Regions from separate parts of the Bacillus sp. FAU20 genome, predicted to be linked through region 1. Evidence: riboswitches for the same ligand, from Rfam matches in the RefSeq annotation. Region 1 holds a riboswitch; each other region holds the start of a gene.
The links. A riboswitch is a leader RNA that binds a small molecule or an ion and turns the genes downstream of it on or off. The one in region 1 is predicted to bind S-adenosylmethionine.
Positions count from the first base shown of each region.

Region 2: it holds a riboswitch for S-adenosylmethionine, as region 1 does, so the genes downstream of both, AC0OM3_RS17415 (Na+/H+ antiporter NhaC family protein) here and AC0OM3_RS19895 (bifunctional O-acetylhomoserine aminocarboxypropyltransferase/cysteine synthase) in region 1, are expected to answer to the same signal.
Region 3: it holds a riboswitch for S-adenosylmethionine, as region 1 does, so the genes downstream of both, AC0OM3_RS09670 (M20 family metallopeptidase) here and AC0OM3_RS19895 (bifunctional O-acetylhomoserine aminocarboxypropyltransferase/cysteine synthase) in region 1, are expected to answer to the same signal.
Region 4: it holds a riboswitch for S-adenosylmethionine, as region 1 does, so the genes downstream of both, AC0OM3_RS09220 (hypothetical protein) here and AC0OM3_RS19895 (bifunctional O-acetylhomoserine aminocarboxypropyltransferase/cysteine synthase) in region 1, are expected to answer to the same signal.

Region 1 covers NZ_JBVYHY010000022.1:313,885-318,081, forward strand. Annotated here, with positions in the region: gene AC0OM3_RS19885 (homoserine dehydrogenase) at 1-36, opposite strand, end outside; gene metA (homoserine O-acetyltransferase MetA) at 178-1,083, opposite strand; gene AC0OM3_RS19895 (bifunctional O-acetylhomoserine aminocarboxypropyltransferase/cysteine synthase) at 1,067-2,365, opposite strand; SAM riboswitch class I at 2,458-2,562, opposite strand; gene AC0OM3_RS19900 (YjjG family noncanonical pyrimidine nucleotidase) at 2,745-3,440, opposite strand; gene AC0OM3_RS19905 (transcriptional regulator YeiL) at 3,549-4,197, shown strand, end outside.
Region 2 covers NZ_JBVYHY010000021.1:707,954-712,150, forward strand. Annotated here, with positions in the region: gene AC0OM3_RS17405 (PspA/IM30 family protein) at 58-720, opposite strand; gene AC0OM3_RS17410 (lmo0954 family membrane protein) at 768-1,124, opposite strand; gene AC0OM3_RS17415 (Na+/H+ antiporter NhaC family protein) at 1,307-2,623, opposite strand; SAM riboswitch class I at 2,718-2,823, opposite strand; gene AC0OM3_RS17420 (ribonuclease FAU-1 family protein) at 2,944-3,462, opposite strand; gene gltP (glutamate/aspartate:proton symporter GltP) at 3,531-4,197, opposite strand, start outside.
Region 3 covers NZ_JBVYHY010000011.1:246,648-250,844, forward strand. Annotated here, with positions in the region: gene AC0OM3_RS09665 (AAA domain-containing protein) at 1-1,567, shown strand, start outside; SAM riboswitch class I at 1,643-1,744, shown strand; gene AC0OM3_RS09670 (M20 family metallopeptidase) at 1,833-3,038, shown strand; gene AC0OM3_RS09675 (MDR family MFS transporter) at 3,363-4,197, shown strand, end outside.
Region 4 covers NZ_JBVYHY010000011.1:156,913-161,109, forward strand. Annotated here, with positions in the region: gene AC0OM3_RS09205 (ECF transporter S component) at 1-497, shown strand, start outside; gene AC0OM3_RS09210 (YwiC-like family protein) at 680-1,402, shown strand; gene AC0OM3_RS09215 (hypothetical protein) at 1,433-1,624, opposite strand; SAM riboswitch class I at 1,756-1,854, shown strand; gene AC0OM3_RS09220 (hypothetical protein) at 1,955-2,212, shown strand; gene AC0OM3_RS09225 (SWIM zinc finger family protein) at 2,477-2,866, shown strand; gene AC0OM3_RS09230 (NAD(P)H-dependent oxidoreductase) at 2,890-3,465, shown strand; gene AC0OM3_RS09235 (hypothetical protein) at 3,462-3,815, shown strand; partial or broken gene AC0OM3_RS09240 (TIGR00366 family protein) at 3,856-3,982, opposite strand; gene AC0OM3_RS09245 (short-chain fatty acid transporter) at 4,106-4,197, shown strand, end outside.

The DNA of each region.
Region 1 (4,197 bases):
CCCAAGACCTAATAACCCAACTTGAATTTCTTTCATAGTACTTTCCACCCCTCAAAAATTGTGTTTAGATGAAATTATATGAGTAAAAAACCTGAAAAACAATGTATTTTGAACATTCGGAAAAATAAAGGTTAATCTTTACAAGGAAAACGTTACCACGTGTTACACAATCTTTCTTTACAATATATAAGGGGTTTCTTGATACACGTAATAATTCAGCCAATTAGAGAATAATAGATTCCCATGGCTCCTCCACCGTACAAGCGGCTTCTCATTTGGATTATTATGCTTAAAATAGTTTTTCGGCACATCAATATTTAACCCTTTTTGGCGGTCCCGGTCGTATTCTTGCTTTAACGTGTCACAACTATATTCACTATGCCCAAGCGCAAACACTTGTCTTCCTCCTTGCCCAATAACAAGGTGAACACCTGCTTCCTCAGAGTTTGCTAACAGTGTTAATTCTGTCACCTCTCTAATATCACTCTCTCGTACTTCTGTATGACGAGAATGCGGGGCAAAAAACAATTCATCAAACCCTTGTAACAGTTTCACATGTTGCTCGCAAACTTCATGTTCAAACACACCGAACATTTTTTCCTTAAGAGGATACTTTGGAACGCCATAATGATAGTACAAACCAGCCTGTGCTCCCCAGCAAATATGAAGCGTAGATGTTACATTCGTTTTTGAATACTCCATAATATGTTTAAGCTCTTCCCAATAATCTACCTCTTCAAAAGCAAGGGTCTCCACTGGCGCTCCTGTAATAATAAGCCCATCAAACTTTTCATTTTCAATATCACGAAACGTTTTATAAAAGCTTGTTAAATGTTCTTGCGTTACATTACGAGATAGATGTGATTCCATATGAAGCAAATGAACATCTAATTGTAACGGTGTGTTTCCAATTAAGCGAAGTAATTGCGCCTCTGTATCTTGCTTCGTTGGCATTAAATTTAATATAGCAATTTTTAAAGCACGTATATCTTGTGTTTCTGCCCGCTCCTTCGTCATTACAAAAATATTTTCTTTTTGCAACACTTTGCGAGCCGGTAAATCTTTATCAATTATGATCGGCATGTGTTTTGCCTCCAACTAGAGCTGCTTCCAAATCTGCAATAATATCAGAAACATCTTCTATACCAACCGATAAACGAATTAAATCAGATGTAACACCAGCTAAACGCTGATCTTCAGCATTTAATTGTCTATGCGTCGTACTAGCAGGATGTATAACGCAAGTTCGTGCATCAGCTACGTGCGTTACGAGAGTTGCTAGTTTTACATTTGCGATAAATTCTTTTGCTGCTTCTAATCCGCCTTTAATACCGAAAGTTAAAACACCACTAGCACCTTTTTTCAAATACTGTTGTGCTAATGAGTAATTTTCATTACTATCTAAGCCCGGATAATTCACCCATTCAATACGTTCATGATTAGCAAGCCAATTAGCAACTGCAAGAGCATTTTCACTATGACGTTCCATTCGTAAATGCAATGTTTCTAAGCCAATATTGCTAATATATGCATTGAATGGGCTCATACAATTTCCATAATCTCTTAATAGCTGAACACGTGCTTTCACAATATACGCTGCTGCACCAAAGTTTTGAACGTAACTTACACCATGATAACTTGGATCTGGTTCAACAAGTTCAGGATACTTCCCATTTGTCCAATCAAAGTTTCCACCGTCAATTACAATACCGCCTAAGGAGCTCGCATGCCCATCGATATATTTAGTCGTAGAATGAACAATAATATTGGCCCCATGTTCAAGCGCCTGGCATAAATAAGGAGTTGCTAATGTATTATCAACGATAAAAGGTACCTCTAATTCTTTAGCAGCAGCTGAAAATTCTTTAAAATTTAAAACATTCATCGCTGGATTTCCTAACGATTCTGCATAGATAAGTTTCGTCTTGTCATTAGCAAGCGCCGTAATTTCATCTGCCGTTAAATTTGGATTAAAGAACGTAACATCAATGCCCAGTTTACGCAAACTCACTCCAAATAAATTAAACGTTCCCCCGTAAACCGTTGAAGAACAAAGTAAATGATCCCCACTACTACAAATATTTAAAACGGCGAGCATAATAGCTGCTTGCCCAGAAGCCGTTGCAACAGCTCCTACACCGCCTTCTAAATCTGATAACTTCTGCTCAAATGCGGCTAGAGTAGGGTTTCCAATACGCGTATAAATATATCCTTCTGCCTCTAAGTTAAATAGAGCTGCTAAATCATCCGAAGTATCGTATTTATACGTTGTGCTTTGATAAAGTGGTAAAACACGTGGTTCACCATTCTTTGGCGTATAGCCACCTTGCACACAAATCGTTCCTTTTCCCCATGATTCTCCCATCTCTCATTCTCCTTTCTTTTATACAAAATAAAAAACTGCCCCTTTCCTGAAAACAAGAAAGGAGCAGTTTGAAAACACGCTCTAAAGGCTCTTTCTTATCTCTCAGGATTACTACCTGCAGGATTTGGCACAATTCCGTTATACGGCTGTTGCCAAGGTTTCATCGGGCCTGTCCCTCCACCTTTTCTTGATAAGACTATGCAATTACCGTTGATTTTATAGCAATAATTTCCTAATGTCAAACAGTTTTTCTGAATGTTCTAAAATAAATGTTAACAGTTTCATATAAAGCAACAAAAGAATTATATTCCATACTAACTCGAAAAATACCTTAGAAAAAAATGATTCATGTAAAATAAACCCGAATCATCTATTTTCATTAAACAAACTGTTTTAATAGAGCGTATAATTCTTCAAAATTATGCACTTCATATGTCGGTATAATCCCACTATCATTTAATTTTCTTTCTGGATTAAACCAACAAGTATCAATTCCCGCTACATATCCACCTTTAATATCAGCGCTTAATGAATCTCCAATAATCAGCCCTTCTTCAAGTGCAAAGTTAGGAATCCGTTCAAAAACATAATCAAAATACTCTTTCATCGGCTTTTGAAAACCTGTATCTTCAGAAACAAAAACATCTTTAAACAATGAATGTAACCCTGCATTACGCAAACGTTTATCTTGCGTCTTAGAAACACCATTTGTCACTATATACAATTCATACTCCCCTTGAATTTGATTTATAAATTCAAACGCACCTTGCATAAGTTGATCTCCTTCTTCTAAGTAGCTACGATAATTATTTTCGAATAATATCCCATCTACTTCTTCTCCATACTCTTTAAACAACAGAGAGAATCGTGTATTTACAACTTCATCGCGTGATAGTTCACCTTTTTCAAAAGCATCCCAAAGACCTTTATTAACTTTTTTATAATGCGCTTCGACCTCTCTACTTAGAGGAATCCCTTTCTCTTCAAACAGCATACGTAACGCTTCTTTTTCTGCCTTGTGAAAATCTAACAATGTATCATCTACATCAAATAATAGTATTTTGTATTTTTTCATAAACCCCTCACACTCTCTTTTCTACAAAAACAAATTTACATAAATCGTATCATTCCTTCTTGTAAAGATAATAGGAGATATCTCATACTATACATGGGGGGTGAAAATATGAAAATCAGCAAAAATGAGGAAGAAATTTATCAATACATGCGAATCCATCAATTCCATACCCCATTTTCATTTCATGTCTTGCCATATGTAGAGCTGCATTCTTTTCAAACGAAAGAGATGATATGTAGCGAAGGAAATGCTCTCCCTTATCTCTATTACTTAATTTCTAGGAAAGCAAAAATATATATGAGTCATCAAAACGGGAAGGTTTCATTAATTAACTTTATTCAAGCACCATCTTTTATCGGAGAATTAGGATTAATAGGAGTAGAAAATATTACTAAATCCGTTGAAGTACTAGAAGATTGTGTATGTTTGGCACTTCCTCTTAAAGATTGTCAGCAACTTTTATTACAAGATGCAACGTTTTTACAGCACTTATGTAAATTTATTGGAGAAAAGACAATTACTCGCACTGAAAATTACGCAAAAAACTATAGTTATCCTTTTGAAAATCGATTAGCTGCTTTTATTTTATTAACAGAGCAAAATAATTGTTATATAGAAAAGCATACCGAGGCCTCGGAATATTTAAATGTCAGCTACCGTCATCTTTTATATGTATTAAATCAGTTTTGCCAACAAAATTATTTAAGAAAAGAAGGCCGAACATATTATATACAAGATCGAAATACATTAGAAAAAC
Region 2 (4,197 bases), on a different contig from region 1:
TTCCAACACCTTTTCTCCTATCACTATATCATAAGCCTGTTTTATAATATACTACTATTATTTTGTTAACTCTTTCGTTAACGATATATCATTCTTTTCTTTCATTTCACGCTCAAGTTTTGCAATTTTCATATCAAATGTGTCACGCTCATGCTCTTCATTCATACGAGTTTCTAAGTCACGAATGTGATCTTCAATTTCTTCAAATCGTAAGAACGGATTATTTTCATCCATTTTATGCATCGCAGTATTCATACGACGATTTGCATGTGCCATATTTTCACGTGCCATTAGTTCCATACGCTTTGCGTGCATTTCTTTTAACTTATTTTTCATTTCAGAAAGACGACGCTCTAACTCATCAATTTGCTCTACAACACCTGCATACATTTCTTCTAATCGAGTTACTTGCCCTTCATAATAAGCTACCTCTTCTAAAGCACGTTCATGCAATTGTAATTCGCCTGCTTCTTGAGCAATGATAGCTTGCTTTGATCTTTTATTAACGAAATAACGCGCTTGCTCAAGCTCACGAGCAAAGTTAGATTTTAATGTTTTATGACGCTCAATTAACTTCTCAATTTTTGTTATTTCGCGCTCACTATCACGTAAATATTGGTTTAACATCGCAATTGGATTTTTTCTTTCCTTCTCATCTAACACGTTATGAAAATCAGCTAAAATTGCATCGCGTACACGTCCGAATAAAGATTGTTTCATTATAAATCTTCCTCTCTTCTACTTTATTTATAATTTGATTTATTGTTTTAATTTTTCATTAATTTGTTCCACTCATCTTCAAAGTTGCTATATGGTTTAGAACTTTCTGGAGCAGATTCAACAACTACATCTTTTTCTTTTTTCCACTCACGGTATCCGTAATATAAAACCACTAAAGCAGCGATACCGATTAATGCTGGCGAATGAGAAAGTGCAATGGATAAACCGATTAAACCAACAATACCCCAAGCTAACTTTCCAAAAAATGATTTAGCTCGCACAAATGATTTATAGCTCCAATATACAACTCCTGCTCCGATTGCGAACCCTACAATACCAGCAAGACTACCAAGAGCAATTAAAGCCAAAATACCGGCTGCGATAAACGCTAGAAATTGTTTCATCTTGTGCTTGCCTCCCTTCGATTTGATACTCTTATCTTAACTATTTTTTCATCTTTCCATAACGAGCTTAAGAACCGTTTTTAACTCAGACTTAAGACCGAGTCATATTCAGCCCTTTACGCAAAAAAACGTGCAGAGTCTATTCTCTGCACGTTTTTTTAATTACTAACATTCATATTAAATTAAGCTGTTTTATGATACTTTTTTTTCTCAGCTACTTTCGAAAACCTTGGAAACCCAATTAAAATAGAAACAATCCCACATACTCCAACTAAGATTGGATAAAATGCATATGGTAACAATTCAACCGGAGATAACGCTGCAAATCCTGCTGCCGTTAACATTTGGGCACCGTACGGAATTAATCCTTGCACACAACATGAGAAAAGATCTAATACACTCGCTGATTTACGAGGGTCTATTTCATATTGATCTGCAATATTTTTTGCAAGCGGGCCTGTAAAGATAATTGAAATCGTATTATTCGCTGTACACATATTTGTCATACTCACTAAACCAGCAATACCAAATTCCGCTCCTTTTTTCGAACGAATATTACGTGTTAATACATTCATTAAATATTGAATACCACCATTATATTGGATTAATTCAACCATACCGCCAATTAATATAGCAAGTAATACTAACTCCATCATACCGCCCATTCCAGTCGTTACACTTTTAAAGAAACTTTCTAACGTGTAACTTCCATCTATAAGACCGATAACACCAGATAGTACAGTTCCACCAGTTAATACAATAAGTACATTCCAGCCAAGTAGCGCTGTAATAAGTACTCCTGCATACGGTAAAATCTTTATCCAATCAAAGCTATGCGCTTTAACCTGCGTATCACTTCCTGAAGTAACTATTACTAATAGTACAATTGTGATAATAGCTGCTGGTAATACAATTAAAAAGTTCGTTTTAAACTTATCTTTCATTTCTGTTCCTTGTGAACGAACAGCTGCGATTGTTGTATCTGAAATAAATGATAAATTATCACCAAACATCGCTCCGCCAACAACAGTAGCCATCGCAAGCGCAATTGAGATATCAGTTTGACCACTAATACCTACAGCAATCGGTGCTAATGCTGCAATTGTTCCCATTGAAGTTCCCATCGCTAATGAAATAAACGCAGCAATAACAAAGATTCCAGCTATGATAAATCCTGGCGGTAAAATAGTTAACGCTAAATTAACAGTTGAGTCTACTCCGCCCATTCCTTTAGCAGTTTCAGAAAATGCACCTGCAAGCACAAAAATTAATACCATAATCATAATATCCGGATTTCCTGCACCTTTAGCGAACCGCTCGACTTTCACATTAAAACTTTCTTTACGATTCATCACTAAAGCGACTCCTACAGCAATTGAAATCGCTACAAGTATCGGCAATTTATAGAAATCACCTGTAATAATTCCAGAACCAATAAATAGCGCCAAAAATATCCCAAGTGGTAATAAAGCTAAACCATTTCCTCTCGTTTCTTTCAAAGTACCATCTCTCCCTAGTTTCAACCTTTTTCTAATGAATAACAAAAGACCTCTTCCAATGAGAAGAGGTCTTATACATCTATAAGAAACGCTCTTCTCATCTTTCAAGCACACGCTTGCTGGATTTGGCACAGCACTCTGAAATCGAGTCCGCTGCCGAGGCATCGTAGGGCCAGTCCCTCCGCCTCTCTTTATAAGAAGGTTTCATATTTATTTTTTAATAATAATTTCTTTCCTAACTTTACTCGCTTACAAAACAAAAGTCAATTGTTTTTTGTATAGATTTTTTTGGTAATTATACAAAAATGTGAATACAACAATCATTTTAACTTTTCGATTTCTTCTTCTAATATTGAAATCCAATAAAATTCACTATTTTTTATTGCAGCTAATATCCATTTCGTAGTGTACCAAGCTAACTCATACTCTTCCTTCGTGACATCGCCACTTTTATAAGCATCCTCTAGCTCCTCTTCATCTAATACATACACCTTACCGCTAGATAATAATACTACATCTAAATATAAATCATCAAAATAAGGTAAACCACGATCGTCTATTTTATATTCTTTCGCCACATCGATATAATATTGCACTAATTTTTTCTGATCATCTAACATAGCGGTAATCGCAAAGTTTTTCCCGTCTATGAAATATTGAATCCACATATACTGATCCGCTGCAATACAAAGTTCTTCACCATCATATTCTTTACAACTAGGCTTCCTCACCTTTTTTATATCCAGTATTCCGAGCATCCCCTCTTCCACTTGCTTAACCGTATAACCCTTCTCTATTAGCCTCTTCCACGAAGAACCGTCACCATATTTACGTTTCATTATGTCTGCTCCTCTTCTATATACAGAAAAGCTCCCACATATTATGTGAGAGCTTGTTCATATTATAATTAAGCCGCTTGACCCTTTTCAGAAATCTCTTTTAAATAAGCTTGTCCTTTTTCAGCGTCATATTGACCTTCCCACTTAGACATAACTACAGCTGCTAAAGAGTTTCCTACAACGTTAACTGCTGTACGAGCCATATCTAAAATACGGTCAATACCAGCAATGAACGCTAAGCCTTCAGGTGGAATACCTACTGTACCAAGTGTCGCTAATAATACAACGAATGATACGCCCGGTACACCTGCGATACCTTTTGATGTAACCATTAATACAAGCAATAATGTAATTTGTTGTGTAATAGATAAATCAATACCGTACATTTGCGCTAAGAAAATAGCCGCAATTGCTTGATATAAAGTTGATCCATCTAAGTTAAATGAATAACCTGTCGGAATAACGAAAGATGTAATTGCTTTCGGACAACCGAATTTCTCCATTTTCTCCATGATTTTTGGTAAAACTGTTTCTGAGCTTGCTGTAGAATACGCTAAAATCAGCTCGTCTTTTAAAATCTTAAAGAATTGGAAAATATTAATTCCAAATATTTTCGCTGTAAGTCCTAAGACAACTACTACGAAGAAAATCATTGCTCCATATACGACAATTAGTAATTTCCCTAATGGAATTAATGAAGCAAGACCAAATGTAGAAACTGTAACACCAATTAGT
Region 3 (4,197 bases), on a different contig from region 1:
TATACGAAATCATGAAACGTTACTTGCGTCGAAGTTAGTTGAAACGACGAACGGATCTTGGGGAGAAGAAAGACTCTATTTAGAAGAAACACGACAAGATCTTCGCGAAAAGATTTTATCGCATAAAGCGACTTCTGCTGATAAGAAGCGTATACAAGAGATTGAAAGTGACCTTCGAAAGCAAAAAGCAAAAATTAAAGAAGTAGAAAAAGAATACATTGAAAATGCGAAAGTAATCGGCGCGACTTTATCGAAATGTGCCATTGATTCACTGATTTATGAGCGTACATTTGATTTAGTTGTCGTAGATGAAGTGAGTATGGCATATGTTCCGCAAATCGCATTAGCTGCTTCACTTGGAAAACGTATCGTCGTTTGTGGCGACTTTTTACAATTACCTCCAATTGCGATGGCGAACCATGAACTTGTTCGCAAATGGCTCGGGGAAGATATGTTTTACCATGCTGGGATTGTTGAGTCTGTTAATAAATCAGAAGCACATCCGAACCTATTTATGTTGCAGGAACAAAGACGTATGCATGCGGATATATCGAAGTTTACGAATTCGTTTATTTATAAAAATAGAGTATACGATCATCCGTCTGTTTCAGAGCGTAAAGAACTTGCGCAATTGCAGCCGTTCGCAAATGAGGCGAGTGTTTTATTCGATACGAGCTTAATGGGAGCCTTTTCTTTAAAAGACGCTGCATCTGGTTCACGTTTTAACATTATGTCTGGTTTAGTAGCAATGCAAATGATGTTAATCGGATTGTTAGATGGTGTTCAATCGATTGGTGTTGTGACACCTTACAGGGCGCAGTCACGCTTTTTATCGACGTGTATTAGAGAAATGTTGCAGAGAACGAAATATCAAAACATACCAGTATTAGCGGCAACAGTTCATAAGTTCCAAGGTTCTGAAAGAGATATGATGATCTTTGATACGGTTGACAGTTATCCGCAAGAACGACCTGGCGTATTATTCTTTGATCACAAAAACCATCGCCTCGTCAATGTAGCAGTGACAAGGGCGAGAGGGAAGTTCATTCAATTATCAGATTGCCATTATATGCGTAAAAACCTTTCGAGAAAACAAGCATTATCACAATTAACAGCTCATATAGAACGTCACGGAGATGTGTATGATCGCACGACATCAAGACAATTGTGGGAACGGAAAATTTCAAAACGTTTACGCTGGTTTATGGAAATGAATCTTGAGGAAACGAAAGGGTTATTAAAAGATATTTTAGCCGCAAAACGAAAAATTATTATTTCACTTCCAAGTACAAAACAAGTGGATAAGCGAGTATGGCAAGCGTTAATGCGTACAAATGCGCAAATAACAGTTTATAGTGATGGACCAGTTCCACTGAAAAATGTAAAGTTACAAAGACAAAATAAAGCATTCCCATTCTTAGTAATTGATGATGAAATCTTCTGGGCAGGTGCACCGCTTACATCTCAAATGATGTTTGAAGGTAGTACGGAATTTCCGTACGTATGTGCAAGACTGCAAGCACCAGAAACAATTGGTGTATTAAAAGGATTTTTAGATATTCGGTAAATTCGGATAGGAATTCCTTGACTTTTAATCGGAATGAACTTAGAATGAATGTAATTTAATATAATTTTATGAAAATTCTTATCACGAGAGGTTGAGGGACTGGCCCTATGACACCTCGGCAGCGGATTCGTTATGAATACTGTGCCAATTCCAGCAAGGTAACTTGAAAGATAAGAAAGAAGCTCATTTTGACTGTATATACAGAAGCCTCTTTCTATCTTTTAGAAAGAGGCTTTTTTATGTGAAAATAAAAGGAGGAAGAACAATGGGAGCGACAGGAGTAGCGTCACAAAGAAAAACAATTAAAGAGAGTATCGAAAGAAATAAGGAAAAGTACATAGACACAAGTCATGATATTCATGCGAATCCGGAGATTGGTAACCAAGAGTTTTATGCATCAAGAACGTTAAGTTTATTACTGGGTAGTGCAGGATTTCAACTGCAGCACAATATAGCTGGACATGAAACGGGATTTATCGCGCGAAAAAGCTCTGGAAAACAAGGAGCGGCAATCGCATTTTTAGCTGAGTATGACGCTTTACCAGGACTCGGTCATGCGTGTGGTCACAATTTAATCGGCACCATTAGCGTTGCAGCAGCGATCGCATTATCAGAAACGCTTGAAGAAATTGGCGGGGAAGTTGTCGTGTTTGGAACACCAGCTGAAGAAGGAGGGCCAAACGGTAGTGCGAAAGCGAGTTATGTAAAAGCTGGTTTATTTAAAGACATTGATGCGGCACTTATGATTCATCCGAGCGGAAAAACAGCGACAACAAGCCCTTCACTAGCAGTCGATCCACTTGATTTTCATTTTTACGGAAAAACAGCTCACGCCGCAGCTTCACCAGAAGAAGGAATTAACGCATTAGATGCGGTTATTCAGCTCTATAACGGTATTAACGCACTTCGCCAACAACTTCCGTCAGATGTGAAAATTCATGGCGTTATTACAGAAGGCGGAAAAGCACCTAACATTATTCCTGACTACGCCTCAGCAAGGTTCTTCATCCGTGCAGCAACGCGAAAAAGATGCGCGGAAGTAACAGAAAAAGTAAGAAACATTGCTGAGGGAGCAGCGTTAGCAACAGGTGCAAAAGTAAAAATCCATCAATTCCAAAATGAAATCGATGAATTACTCGTAACAAAAACATATAACGATATCGTAGCGGAAGAACTAGAACTATTAGGTGAAGATGTAAACCGTAAAGAAAGAGTAGGGATCGGTTCAACCGACGCAGGAAACGTAAGTCAAGTCGTACCGACAATTCATCCGTACATTAAAATCGGACCAGATGATTTAATTGCACATACGAATGAATTTAGAGAAGCAGCACGTTCAGAACTTGGAGATAAAGCATTAATTACATCGGCAAAAGCATTAGCAAATACGGCGTATCGATTAATTACGGAAGAAGGGTTGTTAGAGAAGGTGAAGGAGGAGTTTAGAGAGGCACAGAGGAATCAGGGGTAAGGCGCTTTTTCGAATATAAATCTAATTCATATGCAGAAATAATAGAAAAGAACATTGAAAAATCAATGTTCTTTTCTATTTATGAATCATTTATTTCTTTAGTGATATCTTGAATCTGGTCTAGTCTAGTTTAATAGTAACGGTGATCTGTGAGTTCAAATTGCATTAAAGGATAATAACTAGAGAATGTGTTGTAATTAAAATTTATATTTCTATATTAATTTGTAAAATAAATTCACTTTATGTTATTATATTTCCCTTGGACTGACAGTTTATAGAATGTATAGTGAATATTTGAAAAGTTAAAATAGGGGATGTATTACGTTGAAATGGTTATCTTGGGACAAAAATTTAAAAACTAGATTGATTGGCGAAACTATGTTCAATACATTGTTTTGGATGTATTTTCCGTTTATGGCAATATACTATAGCGATGCTTTTGGTAAAGCAATTGGCGGAATTTTAATGGCAATTATACCTCTTGTAGGCATAATAGGTAATTTGTTAGGTGGATATTTAGCTGATCGATTAGGGCGTCGACCTGTCATGCTATTAGGCACAATCATACAAGTAGCAATGTTTGCAGTTTTTGCTTTATCTCATTCACATTGGATTAATTATTTAGCCTATATCGGTATTGGAATTAGCGGGGCAATATACAGTCCAGCAAGTTCTGCAATGATAGCTGATATAGTGCCAGAAAAGGATAGAAGGGTGGTCTTTGCCACTTTTGTTACAGCAAATAATATTGGTGCTGTATTTGGACCAGTGTTAGGTTCATTTTTCTTCTTTCATTATCGAAGTGAATTGTTATGGACTTGTACAATTGTTACATTTATTTATTTTATAGCAATCTATTTCATAATTAGAGAAACGCTGCCCGAAGCTTCTAAAAATGATGGAGATAACAATCCAATATCAAAAATCTTTAAAGAACAATGGAATAATTATATGAAAATTTTTAGTGATAAAATTTTCTCTCTTTACATATTTGCGGGAGTTTTGATTATGATAGCTTTCATGCAGCTAGATCTTTATCTTGCATTATATGTAAAGGAATTTGTACCAACTCAATCTCTTTTCTCATGGAGTACTGGTTCATTCTCTTTGAGTAATACTGAAATTTTCGGATGGATGATGGGGTTAAATGGCATTTTGT
Region 4 (4,197 bases), on a different contig from region 1:
TTGCAGCAGTAAGCCGGGTGCCATTTTCTATTTTACCAAGTGTACAACCAACTTCTTTTGTCATTATCGTTTCTGCAATTGTATTTGGAAGTGAAACTGGTTTTATGATTGGTGCTACAGCAGCAATCGTATCCAATATTTTTTTAGGACAAGGTCCATGGACACCGTGGCAAATGTTTTCGTGGGGTATGATTGGTTTTATAGCAGGTCTACTTCGTAATACATTTTTTATGAAAAAGCTATGGGGAAGACTTCTTTACGGAGTAATTGTTGGCTTTTTATTTGGCTGGATTATGAATTTCTGGGGCCTTCTCGGTTTTATACGAGAAGCAACGTGGGAAACTGTCATTTCGTATTATATCGCAAGTTTTTACTTTGATTTGAGCCATGCGATTTCGAATGTTATTTTCTTACTACTATTTAGTACATCTTGGATTACGATTCTTACAAGATTTAAAAAGAAATACGGTATATTAGATGAGCATAACGTGACATAGAAAAGCATACTCATATAAGGTAGGGTCGCGACTTACATATTCGTTTGCCTCTTTCATGCTTCTTACATATTGTAAGGAGCATTTTTTTGTCAAAAAATTGATTTAATATGCATCCGTTATTATATAAAATTATTTGTATAATGGTAGGTGAGAACTTTTTTCAAAAGTGAGGTGTATAGTTAATGAAGTTAGTTATTCCGAAGCAACATGGTGCATGGGCCATGCTTGTTATTCCTTTTTTATTAAGTGTCATACTTGGGAAACCTACTATTTATCATATTCCATTGTTTTTAGCGTGGTTTTTTATCTATTTAGCCACGTATCCATTTCTTACGTACATAAAGCAAAGACGAAAAAAAGAGTTTTTACAAGCTGCCATTGTTTATTTCATTATTGCGTTCCTATTTGGGATGATTTCTTTATTATATGAGTGGCGAATTCTTTTATTCGTAATAGTAATGATTCCATTATTTATAGTGAATATGTATTACGCCCGTCAAAAAAATGAAAGAGCACTATTAAATGATATTTGTGCAATCATTGTGTTTTGTATCGGTGGGTTAATTAGTTATTACTTTTCAATGAAGCAAATCGATCATACAGCTTTATTCATTGCACTTATTTCATTTTTATACTTTTTAGGTAGTACGTTCTATGTGAAAACGATGATTCGTGAAAAAAATAACCCGAAGTATCGTCTTATATCTTGGGGATATCATATCTTATTAACGATAATTGTATTTGCGATTAATCCGTGGTGTTCTCTTATTTTTATACCAAGTGTCATTCGAGCAATTGTGTTGTATGGCAAAAAAATTTCTATTATAAAAGTAGGAATTTTAGAAATTGCTAATTCTGTATATTTTTTAATCATAACGGCAATAATTATGAAGTATGCCATTTGAAAAAACTTCCCATCAATTGATGGGAAGTTTTTAATCTTTTTCTAAAATGTGAACGGTGTACTCGCAACGTTGAATAGCTTGTTCAACAGCATAAAGTGATTGTTCAATACGAGCGCGATTAAAATCTTTTTCAACTGTTTCGAGCGCTTCTTCTAAACAATTTTTAGCTTCTTGTAATGATTGAAAAGAATCTTGTACATATCCGCGAGCATTTTGATGCATTTCATAATCCTCCTTGCATGTTCGTATATGGGTAGTATGAACAGTAAGGAAGAAAATATAATTTGTTATATTTATTATATTTGTTTGACAATTAAAGTGGAATTACGTATAGTAAGAATTAAGTGAATATTTTCTTATCCAGAGAGGTGGAGGGACTGGCCCGATGAAACCCAGCAACCGCGATGCAGGTGCTAATTCCAGCAGAACATATTTGTTCTGGGAGATAAGACGAAGATATATACGTAACTTCTTCTTATCGGAGAGGTTTTTTTATTGCAAAAAAACCGATTACGAAAATTTATATTAAGAAGAAAGGGGTTGCGCATTACTGTGACACTCGAAAAATACGTAAAACTGCGTAGTACAGTTTATGAATATATGATAGAGCAAGATAAGCCGATATCATTGTTAGATATTCAAGAACATATCGTTTCGCATCATGAAGGAAAATTCACGAAAAAGATGTTGCATCAATTTTATTTATCAAGATTATTAGACGAACTAAAACTGGATGGGAAAATTACATTAGCTGATGAATATCTCTATGCTGAAAAAGGGGTATTGTATAAGGCGAGAAAAGGGAGCTAAGCTCTCTTTTTTTTCTTAAAATAACGGAGTATGTAGAGTAAAAGACTGCTAAAGCAGCCTGATACAGGGAATGGTGTTGAGTGTGTAGTGTCAAAAATTGAATGTGCCTGAAAGAGGCAATTCATATCGGCTGCAAATGAAAAGAGACACCTTCGCCGAATAGGTGTCAGTCATTTTGTCATATAGACTTGCTATTTGACAGTTATTAGAATAACATGCAGGGGCTCTAGAAGTCAAAAGGGAATTAAAGGAAGAGGTGTTGTTATGTATGCTTATTTAATAAAAGAACTATATAGGCATATTCCGAAATATATTATTGATAGAGGATATGAATATTATGAAGATGGACATGTAGAAGATGTTGAAGTACATGCTAATAAAGTATTTGCTTTTGTGAATGGTAATGCAGGAAATTATGAAGTCGTTATCGACCTCAAAGATTTTTCAGAAAGTAACTGTGAGTGTCCCTATGAAAATTATTGTAAACGTATGGCGGCAGTTGTTTATGATATTCAAGGCACTGGTGAGAGTGCAGTTAAAGAGAAACTGAAAGATTTAGAAAAGGAAGAGTTACTTACTGTATTAAACCGTTTATTACAAAGTTCGAAAAACGTGCAAATTGTAGAGAAGTTGTTAAAGAAGGGGAAACTTTAACTTATAGAGGGAGTTGTTATGTAGTGAATGTACTAATTGTATACGCTCATCCTAATCCTTCAAGTTTTAACGCGGCGATTTTAAATCATGTGCAAAAAGGACTACAGGAAACAAATCATTCAGTTACCGTACTTGATTTATACAAAGAACAATTTGATCCAGTCCTCGTATTTCATGAAGAGAAGAAAAGACGTGATTTAGTAAATGAAGAAGAAACAGCTCGGTACAGAACGTTAGTAGAAGAAGCAGATACACTTTTATTCATCTATCCAATATGGTGGTGGGGGATGCCAGCAATTTTAAAAGGATTTATCGATCGTATTTTCGTAGCTGGATTTGCTTATAAATATGAAGGGGTTCTGCCGAAAGGATTATTGCAAGGGAAAAAAGCGTGGGTTATTAATACGTTAGACTCGCCTCTATGGTACGTCGCATTGTTATATCGATCAGCAGATTGGATTATGATGAAGAGAGGTGTTTTACGTTTTTGTGGCATTCGCGATATAAAACGGTCAGTGTTTCAATCTGTGAAAACGAGTAAAGTATCAAAGCGTGAAAAATGGTTATTACAAATAGAAGAAAAGGCTCGTACATTATGAATGAAGTCGACCGTATTATAAACTGTGTTCAGTATGATGGCGAACTTTTTCGGAAGTATGTTACGCGTTTACTTCAATTGAAAAAATGCAGCGATACATTTCAACAAATTCAAATTGAGTTAAGAAATGACTACTTGATAAAAGGAATTTGTGAAAGAGAAGTTGATGAGGTAGTACGGGGAAGTAAAGAATATGAAATGCATTTTCTTCCTAAAGTATTACAGTGGAATTTTTTGAGGGAAAATCCATATCTAATTGAAAAAGTGTGTGAAGATTTTTTTGCGTTTGAGGCATTACATCTTAAGGACGTAGAGTGGAATACAGTTATAAATTGCATGGGAAATAAATGATTTATTATGTAAAAAAACTAGTATAAAACTAGCTTTTCGTTTAAATAAATAAGAAGTATAGACTAAATGATAAAACCCGCATATAGTAAGTTCACAACACAAAATCCCATAATGTCACGAGCACCTAAACCAGCTATCGCTAATGCTGGTAATGCCCAGAAAGGTTGAAAGAAACGGTATTTGAATATTGATCTAGTTGATTAATATGCAGCAAGTGCAAAAGGATTTTATTTTCTTTTGTGGAATGTTATTTATATTTACCTTATTAAAATTTAGAAAGGAGAATATTTATGAAACATTCCTTAATGGAGACAAATTCAGAACCAGAAAAGAAAGAATCGTTGCTTACACGATGTGCAAATATATTTTCGAGATGGTCTCA